DNA from 2 places in the Streptacidiphilus alkalitolerans genome. Region 2 is predicted to be linked to the other one. Evidence: riboswitches for the same ligand, from Rfam matches in the RefSeq annotation. Region 2 holds a riboswitch; the other holds the start of a gene.

The links. A riboswitch is a leader RNA that binds a small molecule or an ion and turns the genes downstream of it on or off. The one in region 2 is predicted to bind glycine.
Region 1: linked by a shared signal. The riboswitch ahead of gcvT (glycine cleavage system aminomethyltransferase GcvT) and the one ahead of gcvP (aminomethyl-transferring glycine dehydrogenase) in region 2 are both predicted to bind glycine.

What each region holds. Positions count from the first base shown of each region.
Region 1 is NZ_JBHEZX010000010.1:256,898-264,068, reverse strand. It holds gene ACEZDG_RS23510 (ABC transporter permease) at 1-302, opposite strand, end outside; gene ACEZDG_RS23505 (enhanced serine sensitivity protein SseB C-terminal domain-containing protein) at 957-1,718, opposite strand; gene ACEZDG_RS23500 (enhanced serine sensitivity protein SseB) at 1,774-2,586, opposite strand; glycine riboswitch at 2,755-2,894, shown strand; gene gcvT (glycine cleavage system aminomethyltransferase GcvT) at 3,090-4,211, shown strand; gene gcvH (glycine cleavage system protein GcvH) at 4,305-4,682, shown strand; gene glyA (serine hydroxymethyltransferase) at 4,770-6,038, shown strand; gene ACEZDG_RS23480 (L-serine ammonia-lyase) at 6,200-7,171, shown strand, end outside.
Region 2 is NZ_JBHEZX010000007.1:8,279-15,449, reverse strand. It holds gene gcvP (aminomethyl-transferring glycine dehydrogenase) at 1-2,562, opposite strand, end outside; glycine riboswitch at 2,616-2,715, opposite strand; glycine riboswitch at 2,716-2,807, opposite strand; gene ACEZDG_RS17325 (PRC and DUF2382 domain-containing protein) at 2,960-4,243, shown strand; gene ACEZDG_RS17320 (DNA polymerase IV) at 4,359-5,837, opposite strand; gene ACEZDG_RS17315 (SanA/YdcF family protein) at 5,867-6,616, opposite strand; gene ACEZDG_RS17310 (MerR family transcriptional regulator) at 6,675-7,171, opposite strand, start outside.

The DNA of each region.
Region 1 (7,171 bases), on a different contig from region 2:
GTGGCACTGATGCCGCCCAGCGAGCCGCGCGGAAGACCGATGCCGATGTCGCCGAAGTCCAGTTCCTTGGGATGGAAGTCATCGGCGTTCTGCCCCTCGAGGGCGGTCAGCAGCGGCGCCAGGATGCCGACCAGGATCAGCAGCAGCACCATGACCCCGCCGCCCAGGGCGACCTTGTCGCGCTTGAGGCGTTCCCAGGCGATCCGGCCGGGTGAGCGACCGACGATCTTCCCCGGGGCGATCGTGGGGTCGGCTTCGACCTCCAGAGTCGCGGTGCCGGAGTCGTGAAGTGGCGCAGTCATGAGTGGATAGACCCCCAAGCCGGTGGTGACCGGCACACGGTGCCCGGTCGACCCGCCTGGTCGTGAGTCCCGGTCGGGACGCGGACCGACCGACGAGGTCGCAGTTCACAGTTGGTGCCAAGTGCTTTGGAACGAGATTGCGGTGACGATAAGTCAGGCGTTCACTGACAAAGCGTTCGAATGCCTATTTTTAGTCGCATAAGTGGATAAAACTCAAGTCGGCCGGACGAACCGGACATACTCACCCCCGTCCCGCAGCTGCACCACTCCGGTCCGGGGTAACGGTCGAAAGTCGTACTGTGCGTGCAAGTTGTGAGGCAGCCTCGACCCACCACTCGCGGCGCCACTCTTCAACACCGAATAGGGCCTCCGCCAGACCCCCTACTCAAAGGTTGCCTAACCGTGATCTGCATCGATACATGCCCGGGACCTGCGAATACCTCTCTTCACACGCCTGTTACACGGACCCCGCCACTCAGATCTACGCGTGCAGATAACGTTCCCGCAGGTCAGGCGCATATCTGACACCACTGAAGTGGGTGTCACCCCGATACGGACGGCCTGAATCGGGCGCTTCGAGACCATTTCGATATGTCACAGAGCGCTACCGGCTGAATGATCGTCAGGGCCGTCGGGCCCGGGGCGGACGCCGGGTCAGACCCGGGGGTAGCCGTACCCGCCGCCGGCCACCGGGCGCTCGAAGAAGGGCAGGGCGCGCACCTGGAGCCAGAGCGCCACCGGGTCGAAGGGGTCGGACATCGCGACCGTCGACACCGCCACGCCCTCGGGGACCCCGGACAGGGCGTGCTGCATCATCTGCCGGACCGACTCGACGGCCGGCGGGCTGGAGTCGTACAAATCCAGACCGATCACCAGATACGGGGTGCCCCAGGCGGGTTCGACCCAGGCCCGGCGCAGCGAGCGGACCGCGGGCGTGCCGTGCGCGGCCTGGTTCAGCAGCGCGTAGAACTGGTCCGCGGCGACCTGCGGCTCGCTGATCCGCAGCGGGCCGGCCGGCAGCCGGTCCAGGCCGCCGGCGATCCGGCGCAGATCCGCCCAGGGCAGCCCGACACCGCCGCCGGGCTGGTGCGGGTTGAGCCAGAGGCCCCAGCGCTCGCGGTAGAGCGCGGCGGCGATCTCACGCCCCGAACTGACCTGGTGGGCGCGGCTCCAGCCGCTGGCGGCCAGCTGCTCGGGGGAGGTGACGCAGGGCGCGTAGCCGGCGCCGCCGACCTCCATGTTCCCGTACTGGGCGTCGGGGCGGCCCGGCTCGCCGTGCCAGAGCAGCATCCACACCTGCCCCTCGGCGACCGCGTGGAGCAGGGACTCATAGGTGTCGAAGCGCCCCGGCACGACCTCGCGCAGTACCTGTTCGATGGCGGCCCCGCCGCCCGCGGCACCGCCTGACTCGACCACTGCCACTCTCTCCCCTACCCCCGGCCCTGCTCCGGCCGCTGCTCGAACGGTCAGCCTAGTACCCGGGCAGGTACTCGGACGGGGCGCGCTCGAAGAACGGCGCCACGGACACCAGCATCCAGTCCCCGACCGGATCCTGGGCCGAGTCCAGCAGCACCACGTCCAGGCCCCAGGGCAGCGGCACGGCGCCGAGCGCCCGGCCCAGCGCCTGGACCACGGCGTCCTGGTCCTCCGGCTGCCAGCGGTCCAGCTCGACCCCGACGAACAGCTTCTCGGCGTCGCCCTCGACCTGGGCCAGCGCCCGACGCGCCGTCAGCACCACGTCGGTGCGGGCGAGTTCACCGATCGCGGCGGTGAGGAACTCGACCGGCTCCTCGTACGGCTCGGGCAGCCGCAGGCCGACCCGGGCGCCGGCCGCGGCGACGCGCGCCGCCTCGTGCTCGGCGGCCTCGTTCGCACTGCTGCCGCCATGGCCGCCGCCGCAGAGCTCAGCGACTCCGGCCGCCGGGATCGGGATGCCGACCGCGCCCTCCGGATTCACCACGATGCCGACCCCGAGCGGCATCCCCTGCGCCAGCTCGCGCACCGGGGCCACCGTGAACGGCATGGTCCCGGCGATCCGGCGGAACTGGTCCTCGGAGCTGAACACCGGCACGAAGGGCTGGCCCGCCAGCTCGGTGGTCGGCAGCGCCAGCGTCCCGGCGTCGTGGCCGGCCCCGCCGGGCAGCGGCACCCAGACCTGGCTGCGGCGCAGCACCTCCACCACCCGGGGGGTCGCGCCCGGGTCGCCGACCGCGGCGACCAGGACCCGCTCCAGCTCGTTCGCGGGCCAGCCCTGCGCCTGTGCCGGGATCGTCGGGTACTGCATCTGCCGCTCCCACCGTTCGCTGTGCCGTTCTGCGCCGTTGTTCCGACAGCTGGAAACAGTATCCGGCCGGAGCCGCGGCACGCCCGGGTACGCGGAGACCGCGCCGCCGACTCCACCGCAGGCATGCCATGATGGGCGGCGCCCCACCACAACTGAACACCGGCCGTTACAGCCCGCGCGGGAGAGCCAGGCCGTCCCCTCCGATCGCAACGATTCCGATCGCAACGATCTCGGTTGGGGGACGCAGTCGGCGCCGAAGGAGCAAGCCCTCCCCGGAATCTCTCAGGCACAGCTACCGCACGGGCGAGGCACATCTGGAAAGTGGTCGGCGCGCTCCCCGGAGCGCGTGCCCGGCCCACCAACGGTGCAAGCCGCTCCCCCACCGCCGTCCGCGCCCCGTGCGCCGCGCGCGGGTCCGCGGGGACGTGGTGAAGCTCTCAGGTCGCAGCGACAGAGCGGGAGCCCTGCTGCAGCATGTCCTTGAGAGCTTAGGAGCTGTTCTGATGAGCCTGCGTTCGACCGCCATCGACTCTGTCCATCGCGCCCTCGGCGCGACCATGACCGACTTCGCCGGCTGGGACATGCCGCTGCGCTACGGCAGCGAGCGCGAGGAGCACAACGCCGTCCGCACCAGGGCCGGCCTGTTCGACCTCTCCCACATGGGCGAGATCACCGTCACCGGCCCCGGCGCCGGCGAGCTGCTGGACCACGCGCTGGTCGGCTTCGTCTCGGCGCTGGCCGTGAACAAGGCCCGCTACACCATGATCTGCGCACCGGACGGCGGCATCCTCGACGACCTGATCGTCTACCGCACCGGCGAGACCGAGTTCCTGGTGGTCGCCAACGCCTCCAACGCGCAGCTGGTCCTGGACGAGCTGACCGCCCGCGCGGAGGGCTTCGACGCCGCGGTCAGGGACGACCGGGACGCCTACGCGCTGATCGCGATCCAGGGCCCGGAGGCCACCGCGATCCTGGCCCCGCTCACCGACGCCGACCTGCCCGGGCTGAAGTACTACACCTCGCTGCCGGCCACGGTGGCCGGCCGCCCGGCGCTGCTCGCCCGTACCGGCTACACCGGCGAGGACGGCTTCGAGCTGTTCGTCGCCCCGGGCGACGCGGCGGAGCTGTGGGCCGCGCTGTCCGCCGCCGGCTCGTCCGCCGGGCTGATCCCCTGCGGGCTCTCCTGCCGGGACACCCTGCGGCTGGAAGCCGGGATGCCGCTGTACGGGCATGAGCTGACCACCTCGCTCACCCCCTTCGACGCCGGCCTCGGCCGGGTCGTCCGCTTCGACAAGACGACCAACGGCGGCGACTTCGTCGGCCGCGCGGCGCTGGAGAAGGCCGCCGCCGAGGCGGTGACCAGTCCGCCGCGGGTGCTGGTCGGGCTGGTCTCCGCCGGACGCCGGGTGCCCCGGGCCGAGATGCGGGTGGTCTCGGCCACCGACGGCTCGGTCATCGGTGCGATCACCTCCGGCGCCCCGTCGCCGACCCTCGGCAAGCCGATCGCCATGGCCTATGTGGACGCCGACCACGCCGTCCCCGGCACCACCGTCGCCGTGGACGTCCGCGGCACGCACGAGCCGGTCGAGGTCGTCGCCCTGCCGTTCTACAAGCGCGCCCGCTGAGCTGCCCGCTTCCGGGCTGCTCGCGCTGAGCTGCCCGCTTCCGCAATTCGGTCCGTTTCGCCCCGACCGCCTCTCATCCTGGAGAATCACCCCATGAGCAACCCCCAGCACCTCACATACAGCAAGGAACACGAGTGGCTGACCGCCGTCGAGGACGGCGTGGCGACCGTGGGCATCACCGCCTACGCCGCCGACGCCCTCGGTGACGTGGTCTACGTCCAGCTCCCCGAGGTCGGCCAGACCGTGACCGCGGGCGAGACCTGCGGCGAGCTGGAGTCGACCAAGTCCGTCAGCGACCTCTACTCCCCCGCCACCGGTGAGGTGGTCGAGGCCAACCAGGCCGTGGTGGACGACCCCGCGCTGGTGAACTCCGCGCCCTTCGCCGAGGGCTGGCTGTTCAAGGTCCGCCTGGCCGGGACCCCGGAGGGCCTGCTGACCGCCGACGAGTACGCCGCCCACACCGGCGCCTGACCCCGCCGCCACCGGTCCACCCGACCCCCCTTGCTTGAGACCCCTGCTTGAGGCGCTCCGCGCCGCACCCCTGAGGGAACACACACCATGACGGTTCTGAACCAGTCCCTGCACGCGCTCGACCCCGAGGTCGCCGCGGCCGTGGACGCCGAGCTGCACCGCCAGCAGTCCACCCTGGAGATGATCGCCTCCGAGAACTTCGCCCCGGTCGCGGTGCTGGAGGCGCAGGGCTCGGTGCTCACCAACAAGTACGCCGAGGGCTACCCCGGCCGCCGCTACTACGGCGGCTGCGAGCACGTCGACGTGATCGAGCAGCTGGCGATCGACCGGGTCAAGGCGCTGTTCGGGGCCGAGGCCGCGAACGTCCAGCCGCACTCGGGCGCGTCCGCCAATGCCGCCGCGATGTTCGCGCTGATCAAGCCGGGCGACACCATCCTGGGCCTGGACCTGGCCCACGGCGGCCACCTGACCCACGGCATGAAGATCAACTTCTCCGGCAAGCTCTACAACGTGGCCGCGTACCACGTGGACGCCGAGACCAACCTGGTCGACATGGACGAGGTCGAGCGCCTCGCCAAGGAGCACCAGCCGCAGCTGATCATCGCCGGCTGGTCCGCCTACCCGCGGCAGCTCGACTTCGCCGCCTTCCGGCGGATCGCCGACTCGGTCGGCGCGCTGCTGATGGTGGACATGGCGCACTTCGCCGGCCTGGTCGCGGCCGGTCTGCACCCCAACCCGGTGCCCTACGCCGACGTCGTCACTACCACCACCCACAAGACCCTCGGCGGGCCGCGCGGCGGGGTGATCCTGTCCAAGGCCGAGTGGGCCAAGAAGATCAACTCCGCGGTCTTCCCCGGCCAGCAGGGCGGCCCGCTGGAGCACGTCATCGCCGGCAAGGCGGTGGCCTTCAAGGTCGCCGCGACCGACGAGTTCAAGGACCGCCAGCAGCGGACCCTCGAAGGCGCCAAGATCCTGGCCGAGCGGCTCACCCGGTCGGACCTCACCGAGGCCGGCGTGTCCGTCCTCTCCGGCGGCACCGACGTGCACCTGGTGCTGGTCGACCTGCGCAGCTCCGAGCTGGACGGCCAGCAGGCCGAGGACCGGCTGCACTCGGTCGGCATCACCGTCAACCGCAACGCCGTGCCCTTCGACCCGCGTCCGCCGATGGTCACCTCGGGGCTGCGCATCGGCACCCCGGCGCTGGCCACCCGCGGCTTCGGCGCCGAGGACTTCACCGAGGTCGCCGACATCATCGCGGAGGCGCTGAAGCCCTCGTTCGACGACGCCACCCGGACCGCGCTGACCGAGCGCGTCACCGCGCTCGCCGCCAAGCACCCGCTGTACCCGGAGCTGTAGTACCCGGCCTGCAGCACTCGGAGCCGCAGCCCTCAAAAGGGGCAGACCAGCATATTCCGAATAGTTTGCACGGGGCATCGCGCACACTGGACCAGTGGGCGCGGTGCCCCGCCGCACGTCCCCACTGCTCACCGCACCCTCCACCAGACAAGGGCGTCACCGTGGCCATCAGCGTGTTCGATCTCTTCTCCATCGGCATCGGGCCGTCCAGCTCGCACACCGTCGGCCCGATGCGGGCGGCCCGGATGTTCGCCCGCCGGCTGAAGTCGGAGAGCGTGCTGGCGCAGACCACCGCCGTCCGGGCCGAGCTGTTCGGCTCGCTCGGCGCGACCGGACACGGGCACGGGACGCCCAAGGCGGTGCTGCTCGGCTTGGAGGGCAACTCGCCGCGGACGGTGGACATCCTCCAGGCGGACCTCGACGTGGAGCGGATCAAGGCGGCCAAGCGGCTGCGGCTGCTCGGCGCCCAGGAGATCGACTTCGACCCGGACAGCCAGCTGGTGCTGCACCGCCGCAGGTCGCTGCCGTACCACGCGAACGGGATGACCCTCTGCGCCTACGACGCGGCGGGCGCACCGCTGTTGGAGAAGACCTACTACTCGGTCGGCGGCGGCTTCGTGGTGGACCAGGACGCGCTCGGCGCGGACCGGGTGAAGCCCGACGACACCGTGCTGAAGTACCCCTTCCGCACCGGCGCCGACCTGCTGCGCATGGCCGCCGAGACCGGGCTCTCGGTCTCCTCGCTGATGCTGGAGAACGAGAAGGCCTGGCGGACCGAGGCCGAGATCCGGGCCGGACTGCTGGAGATCTGGCGGGTCATGCAGGAGTGCGTCCGCAACGGCATGAACCAGGAGGGCATCCTGCCCGGCGGCCTCAAGGTCCGCCGCCGCGCCGCCCCGGCCTCCCGGGCGCTGCGGGTCGAGGGCATCAGCCCGGCCAACGCGATGGAGTGGGTCACCCTCTACGCCATGGCCGTCAACGAGGAGAACGCCGCCGGCGGCCGGGTCGTCACCGCCCCCACCAACGGCGCGGCCGGCATCATCCCGGCCGTCCTGCACTACTACACCAACTTCATCACCGGCGCGGACGACGACGGCATCGTCCGCTTCATGCTGACCGCGGGGGCGATCGGC
Region 2 (7,171 bases):
GGGCTCGATCATCAGCGTGCCGGCCACCGGGAACGACATGGTCGGCGCGTGGAAGCCGTAGTCGATCAGGCGCTTGGCCACGTCGTCCACGCTGACCCCCGCCGACTTGGCCAGCGGACGCAGGTCGATGATGCACTCGTGCGCGACCAGTCCGGCCGGGCCGGTGTAGAGCACCGGGTAGTACGGCGCGAGCCGCTTGGCGATGTAGTTGGCACTGAGCACCGCGACCTGGGTGGCCCGCTTCAGCCCCTCGCCGCCCATCAGCCGGACGTACGACCAGGAGATCGGCAGGATCGCGGCCGAGCCCCAGGGCGCGGCCGAGATCGGACCGACGCCGGTGGCAGGTCCGGCCGAGGGCTGCAGCGGGTGGTTCGGCAGGTACGGCGCGAGGTGCGCCCGCACCGCGACCGGGCCGACGCCGGGGCCGCCGCCGCCGTGCGGGATGCAGAAGGTCTTGTGCAGGTTCAGGTGCGACACGTCGCCGCCGAACTCGCCCGGCTTGGCCAGGCCGACCATGGCGTTGAGGTTGGCGCCGTCCACGTAGACCTGGCCGCCGGCCGCGTGCACGGTGGCGCAGATGTCGGCGATGTTCTCCTCGAACACACCGTGGGTGGACGGGTAGGTGACCATCAGCACCGACAGCCGGTCCCGGTGCTGCTCGATCTTGGCGTGCAGGTCCTCGATGTCCACGTCGCCGTCGACCAGGGTCTTCACCACCACGACCCGCATCCCGGCCATCACCGCGCTCGCGGCATTGGTGCCGTGCGCGGAGGAGGGGATCAGGCAGACGTCGCGCTCGGCGTCCCCGTTGGCGTGGTGGTAGGCGCGGACCGCGAGCAGCCCGGCCAGCTCGCCCTGCGAACCGGCGTTGGGCTGGAGGCTGACCTTGTCGTAGCCGGTGAGCTCGGCGAGCCGGTCCTCCAGCTCGTGGATCAGGGTCAGGTACCCGGCCGCCTGCTGCTCCGGCGCGAAGGGGTGCATCCCGGCGAACTCCGGCCAGGTGATCGCCTCCATCTCGGTGGTCGCGTTGAGCTTCATGGTGCAGGAGCCGAGCGGGATCATGCCCCGGTCCAGCGCGTAGTCCTTGTCGGCGAGCTTGCGCAGGTAGCGCAGCATCGCGGTCTCGGAGCGGTGTGCGTGGAACACCGGGTGGGCCAGGTAGTCGTCGGCGCGGCGCAGCGGCTCGGGCAGCGCCTCGCCCGCCGCCGCGTCCAGCGCCTCCAGGTCGCCGTGCGGGACGCCGAAGGCGGTCCAGACCGAGGCCAGGTCGGCCCCGGTGGTGGTCTCGTCGCAGGAGATCCCGACCAGGTCGGCGTCGACCAGACGCAGGTTGACGCCGGTCAGCCGGGCCGCGTCGACCACCTCGGCGGCGCGTCCGGGCACCCGTGCGGTCACCGTGTCGAAGAAGGAGCCGTGGACGACCTCCACGCCGCCCGCGCGCAGCCCCTCGGCCAGTACCGAGGCGTAGCGGTGGGTGCGGACGGCGATCGCCCGCAGCCCGTCCGGGCCGTGGTAGACCGCGTACATGGACGCCATCACCGCGAGCAGCACCTGCGCGGTGCAGATGTTGCTGGTGGCCTTCTCCCGGCGGATGTGCTGCTCACGGGTCTGCAGCGCCAGCCGGTAGGCCCGGTTGCCGTCGGCGTCCACCGAGACGCCGACCAGCCGGCCCGGCAGGCTGCGGGCGTACTCGGCGCGGACGGACATGTAGCCGGCGTGCGGTCCGCCGAAGCCCATCGGGACGCCGAAGCGCTGGGTGGTGCCGATCGCGATGTCCGCACCGAGCGAGCCGGGGGACGCGAGCAGGGTCAGCGCCAGCAGGTCGGCGGCGACGGCGACGATCGCGCCCAGGCCGTGCGCCTGCTCGATCACCGGCCCGAGGTCGCGGACCGCGCCGGACGCACCCGGGTACTGCAGCAGCACGCCGAAGACCCCGCGCTCGGCCAGCTCGGCCGGGATGCCCCGGCTGAGGTCGGCGACCACGGTCTCGACGCCGGCCGGCACCGCGCGGGTCTCGATCACCGCGACGGTCTGCGGCAGGGCGTCGGCGTCGATCACGAACACCCCGCCCTTGACCTTGCCGACCCGGCGGGCCAGCGCGACGGCCTCGGCCGCGGCGGTGCCCTCGTCCAGCAGCGAGGCGCCGGAGGTGGGCAGCCCGGTCAGGTCGGAGACCACGGTCTGGAAGTTGATCAGCGCCTCGAGCCGGCCCTGCGAGATCTCCGGCTGGTACGGCGTGTAGGCGGTGTACCAGGAGGAGTTCTCCAGCACATTGCGGAGGATCACCGGCGGGGTGAAGGTCCCGTGGTAGCCGAGCCCGATCATCGGGCGCAGCACCTGGTTGCGTCCGGCCAGCTCGCGCAGCTCGGCCAGCACCTCCGCCTCCGAACGGGCGTCGGGCAGGTCCAGGGCCTCCAGGCTGCGGATCGCGGCCGGGACGGCGGCGGCGGTCAGTTCGTCCAGGCTGCTGTAGCCGACCTGGGCCAGCATCTTCGCCTGGGAGTCGGCGTCGGGGCCGATATGCCGTCGCTCGAAGAGCTCGGAGTCGAAGGGGGAAGTCATGGCGGGGGAGCCTCCTGGTCGGACCCGGGTGGCACAGTGGGCGTGCCGGGACGACCTCCCCCTCTGTCATGGAACCTGAGAGCTTCACCGGCCGGAGCCGGTTTTCACCGTCGGTGAGGATCCGCCTGCACGGAGCCTGCTTTCCAGAGTGACCTCGCGCGCGCGGTACGGATGCCTGAGAGATTCCGGGGAGGAGTTGCTCCTTCGGCGCCGCAGCAGCGCACGGACTCTCCCGCGCACGCTCGACCGGTCACCGCCAAGACTATCAGCGCGTCCCGATCCCCCACTCGAACGGCCCAGCGACACACCCCGCACGGCCCCCGGCGCTCGACAAATCGATCTTTGTGCCTTTTCGTATGAGTTGACCATCTATGCGTCGTGAGGAGTGGATCGAGCCGTGCAGACCGATATCGACCCCAGGGACCTGATCGGCCACAAGGCCGTGGACCGCAACGGCGACAAGATCGGCACGGTGGACGAGGTGTACCTCGACGACGCCACCGGCCGCCCCGAGTGGGCGGCCGTCCGTACCGGGCTGTTCGGCCGCGACGCCTTCGTCCCGCTGACCAGCAGTGAGTTCATCAGCGACGAACTGCGGGTGCCCTTTGAGAAGTCCCAGGTGAAGGACTCCCCCGACTTCGGCGTGGGCCAGCACCTCTCGCCCGAGCAGGAGCTCCAGCTCTACCGCTACTACGGCCTCGACGTCCCGCACGGCGCCGACAGCGGCTCGGGGACGGCGGCGGCTGCCGCCAGGGCGGCCGACCGGAGCAGCTCCCCGGCCGAGACCACCGCCGCCCAGCCGACCGTGGCGGCGCCCGCGGCGGCGACGGTGGCGGGAACGGCGGCGGTGACCTCCGCAGCGGTGGCCACGGGCACCGGCAGCACCCCGATCGCTCCCCCGGCCCCGGCGGCGCCCGCCGCCAAGACCGCCGACACCAGCCGGACCGCGGCCTTCATGGCGCCCGCGACCCAGACCTCCGCGCCGAGCGCGCCGACCGTTGCCCAGGGCGCCCCGGCCGCGGCAGCCGCCGCGGCAACGACCGCGCCGTCGCTGGCCAAGGCCACCCCGCGTCCCGACCCGCTGACCGACCCCCTCAACGACCCGCTCACCGGGCCGCTTCCCGGCACCGCCGCCACCGCGCCCGCGCCGACGCCGAGCCAGGAGCAGCCGATCGGCGACCCCGGCCGGACCGGGGTCCCCGAGCCGATCGAGTTCGTCTGCCGCGAGGAGCGCCTGGACATCTCCACCGAGTGGCGCGTCCTCGGCCGGGCCCGGCTGCGCAAGTACGTGACGGCCGAGCAGGTCGAGCGCCGGGTGCCGGTGATCCGCGAGCGGATCCGGGTCGAGCGGGTCCCGGTCGGCGCGGAGGAGCGCGCCCAGCTGACGGACCAGGCCATCGCCGAGAGCATGGAAGAGGTCACCCTGCACGAGCAGCGGGTGGTGGTCCGCAAGGCGGTCGTGCCGGTGGAGCGGATCCGCCTGGTGACCGAGCGCTTCACCGAGGAGGAGGTCATCAGGGACGAGCTGCACCGGGAGCACATCCAGGTCCAGGACAGCACCCGGCCCACCGGCCCGACCCCGGTCCCCGGCAGCGGCCAGCCGTCCCAGTCGGCCCCCTCGGCCGCGCCGTCCACCCCGCCGTCCCGCCCCGACCTCCCGGGCCACGCCATCGGCGCCTAGGGTCTGTCCGGCCGTGTGCTGGGCGCGCAGTTCCCCGCGCCCCTGGCGGACTGCAACCGGCTCAGTTGCAGACGTTCAGGAGCGCGGGGAACTGCGCGCCCAGCCAGTTACGGCGTCAGGCCCCGCCCCGGGCGCGGGCGATCGTCGGCGGGTCGGCCGGTTCCAACGCCGGGTCGTCCACGGAAAAAGTGCGGACCCGGCCCGGCTCGGCCCAGGGCAGTTCGAAGCGCACGGTCACCCGGCCCACCCCGCTGCCTTGCACCCAGCCGGCCCCGTGCTCGGCGTGCCGGACGTCCTGGCCCGGCCACCACCGCCGCCCGGGCGTGCCACTGCTGCCGGGGTGGAACGCCCGCGGCCCGTCCGGCCCCCCGTACGCCGCCTCCTCGGCCTGGCCGTCCACGGCGACACCGGCGTCCTCCGCAAGCGCGGCCTCCGCTTCCCCCTCCGCCTCGGCGGCGAGCTCGGCGAAAGCCTCCTCCTCGGCCTCGCGCAGGGCCTGGGCCTGGGCGAACAGGTCCTCCTGGGTGAAGTCGGCAAGCCCGGACACACCCACCCCCAACAGCCGTACACCACCCGTCAGTTCGACCTGTTCCAGCAGCCGCCGGGCCATCGCGGCGATCACCAGCGGGTCGTCGGTCGGGGCCGGCAGCGTCTCCGAGCGGGTCAGCGTGGAGAAGTCGAACCGGCGCACCTTGATCACCACGGTCCTCCCCGACCTCCCCGCCGCCCGCAGCCGCCGTACGCAGCGCTCGGAGAGCCGGTCCAGCTCGCCTCTGATCCGCTCCCGGTCGGCCAGGTCGACCTCGAAGGTGTCCTCCACCGAGACCGACTTGGCGTCCCGCTCGGCCACCACCGCCCGCTCGTCCACGCCCAGCGCCAGGGCGTGCACCCCGGCCCCGTGCGCCCGGCCCAGCAGCCGCACCAGCTCGTCCTCGGAGGTGGCGGCCACCTGGGAGACCCGGGTGATCCCGAACCGGCGCAGCGTCTCCGCCGTGGCCGGGCCGACCCCGGGCAGTGCCCGGACCGGCAGCGGGTCGAGTATCTCGCGCTCCCGGCCCGGTTCGATCAGCACCAGGCCGTCCGGCTTGGCCTGCTCGGAGGCGATCTTGGCGAGGAACTTGGTCCCGGACAGGCCGACCGAGGCGGTCAACCCGACCTCGGTCAGGATGTCCGACCGCAGGTCCTCGGCCAGTGCCCGGACCAGCGCCGCCCCGGCCACCGGGCCGCCCTCGCGCAGCAGTTCGCCGTAGGGGCCGGCCTCCAGGTCCACGAAGGCCTCGTCCAGGCTGAGCGGCTCCACCAGCGGGGACAGTTCCCGGAGCAGGCCCATCACAAAGTCGCTGACCTGCCGGTAGAGCTCGAACCTGGGGACCAGGAAGGCGGCGTTGGGGCAGCGGCGCCGCGCCTGCGCCATCGGCATCGCCGAGTGCACCCCGAAGACCCGCGCCTCGTAGGAGGCCGTGGCGACCACCCCGCGCCCGCCCAGACCGCCCACGACCACGGCCTTTCCGCGCAGGCTCGGCTTGGACGCCTGCTCCACCGAGGCGAAGAAGGCGTCCATGTCGAGGTGGAGGATCGACGGCAGGTCCCGCATGCCCCGATCATCGCGCACGGCACCGACAATCAGCCGGTGGCGCCCAGCCTGGCCAGCGTGTTCACCCTGGGTCCGAGCAGGTGCGGGTCCGGGGTGAACAGCACCTGCAGCGCCGCCTCCCCCGCCGCCGGCAGCTCCCGCACCCCGCCGTAGTACCAGGTGGCGTCGTGCGGCTCGTCCACGCCGACCCCGTAGGAGTCGATCCCGGCCGCCTCGCACAGGGCGACCGCCCGGCGGATGTGGAAGCCCTGGCTGACCAGGATCGCCCGGTCCACCCCGAAGATCCGGTGCGCCCTGGTGCAGGAGTCCCAGGTGTCGAACCCGGCGTAGTCCCGCACGATCCGGTCCGCGGGCACCCCGTGCCCGAGCAGGTAGCTGCGCATGGCGTCGGGCTCGTCGTAGCCGACGTGCCCGTTGTCCCCGGTGACCAGCAGCGCCCGCACCTTCCCGGCCCGGTAGAGCGCCAGACCGGCGTCCAGCCGCCCGGCCAGGTACGGGGACGGCCTGCCGTCCACCAGGCCGGCGCCGAAGACCACCGCCACCGGGGCGCTCGGGGCGCTGGCCACGGTCCGCAGCCGGCCGGTCTCGGCGGCGTAGAGCCAGGCCGGCGGCAGCGACACCAGCACGGTCAGCACCACCCCGGCCTGGAACGCCCGGCGCTGCCCGCGGCGGGTGCGCAGCGCGGCGGCCCGGCGCCTGGTCCACCTCCCCGGCGCGCCCCGCAGCCTGCCCGGCACCCGTCCGATACCCCGCACCGTCCGGCGCAGCAACGCCGTCATCCCGGCCCCCTCGTCCTCGGAGCCGCATCCTGGGGCTCTGACGACTGCGGACGCCGATTCAGCCCGCGCGGTTGCGCCGACGTGCGAGTTCGTCGGCGGGGTCGAAGCCGACCAGGGTCTCGCCGGTGTCCACCCGCTCCCCGTGCAGCCGTCCGAGGGCCGCCTCCAGCTCCCGCCAGACGGCGCCCAGCGAGATGCCGAAGACCCCCTGGCCGCCCTGCAGCAGCTCCACCAGCTGGTCCGGGGAGGTGCACTGGTAGACCGAGGCGCCGTCGCTCATCAGCGTGATCCCGGACAGGTCCGCGTCACCGCAGGCGCGGAGGTGGACCACGGTCGCCCGGATGCTCTGCAGCGAGACCCCGGCGTCCAGCAGCCGCTTGACCACCTTCAGCAGCAGCACGTCGGTGAACCCGTAGAGCCGCTGGGTGCCGGATCCCTGGGCCGCCCGCACGGTGGGCTCGACCAGTCCGGTCCTGGCCCAGTAGTCCAACTGGCGGTAGGTGATCGCGGCCGCCGCGCAGGCGGTGGGGCCGCGGTAGCCGATCAGCTCCGGGT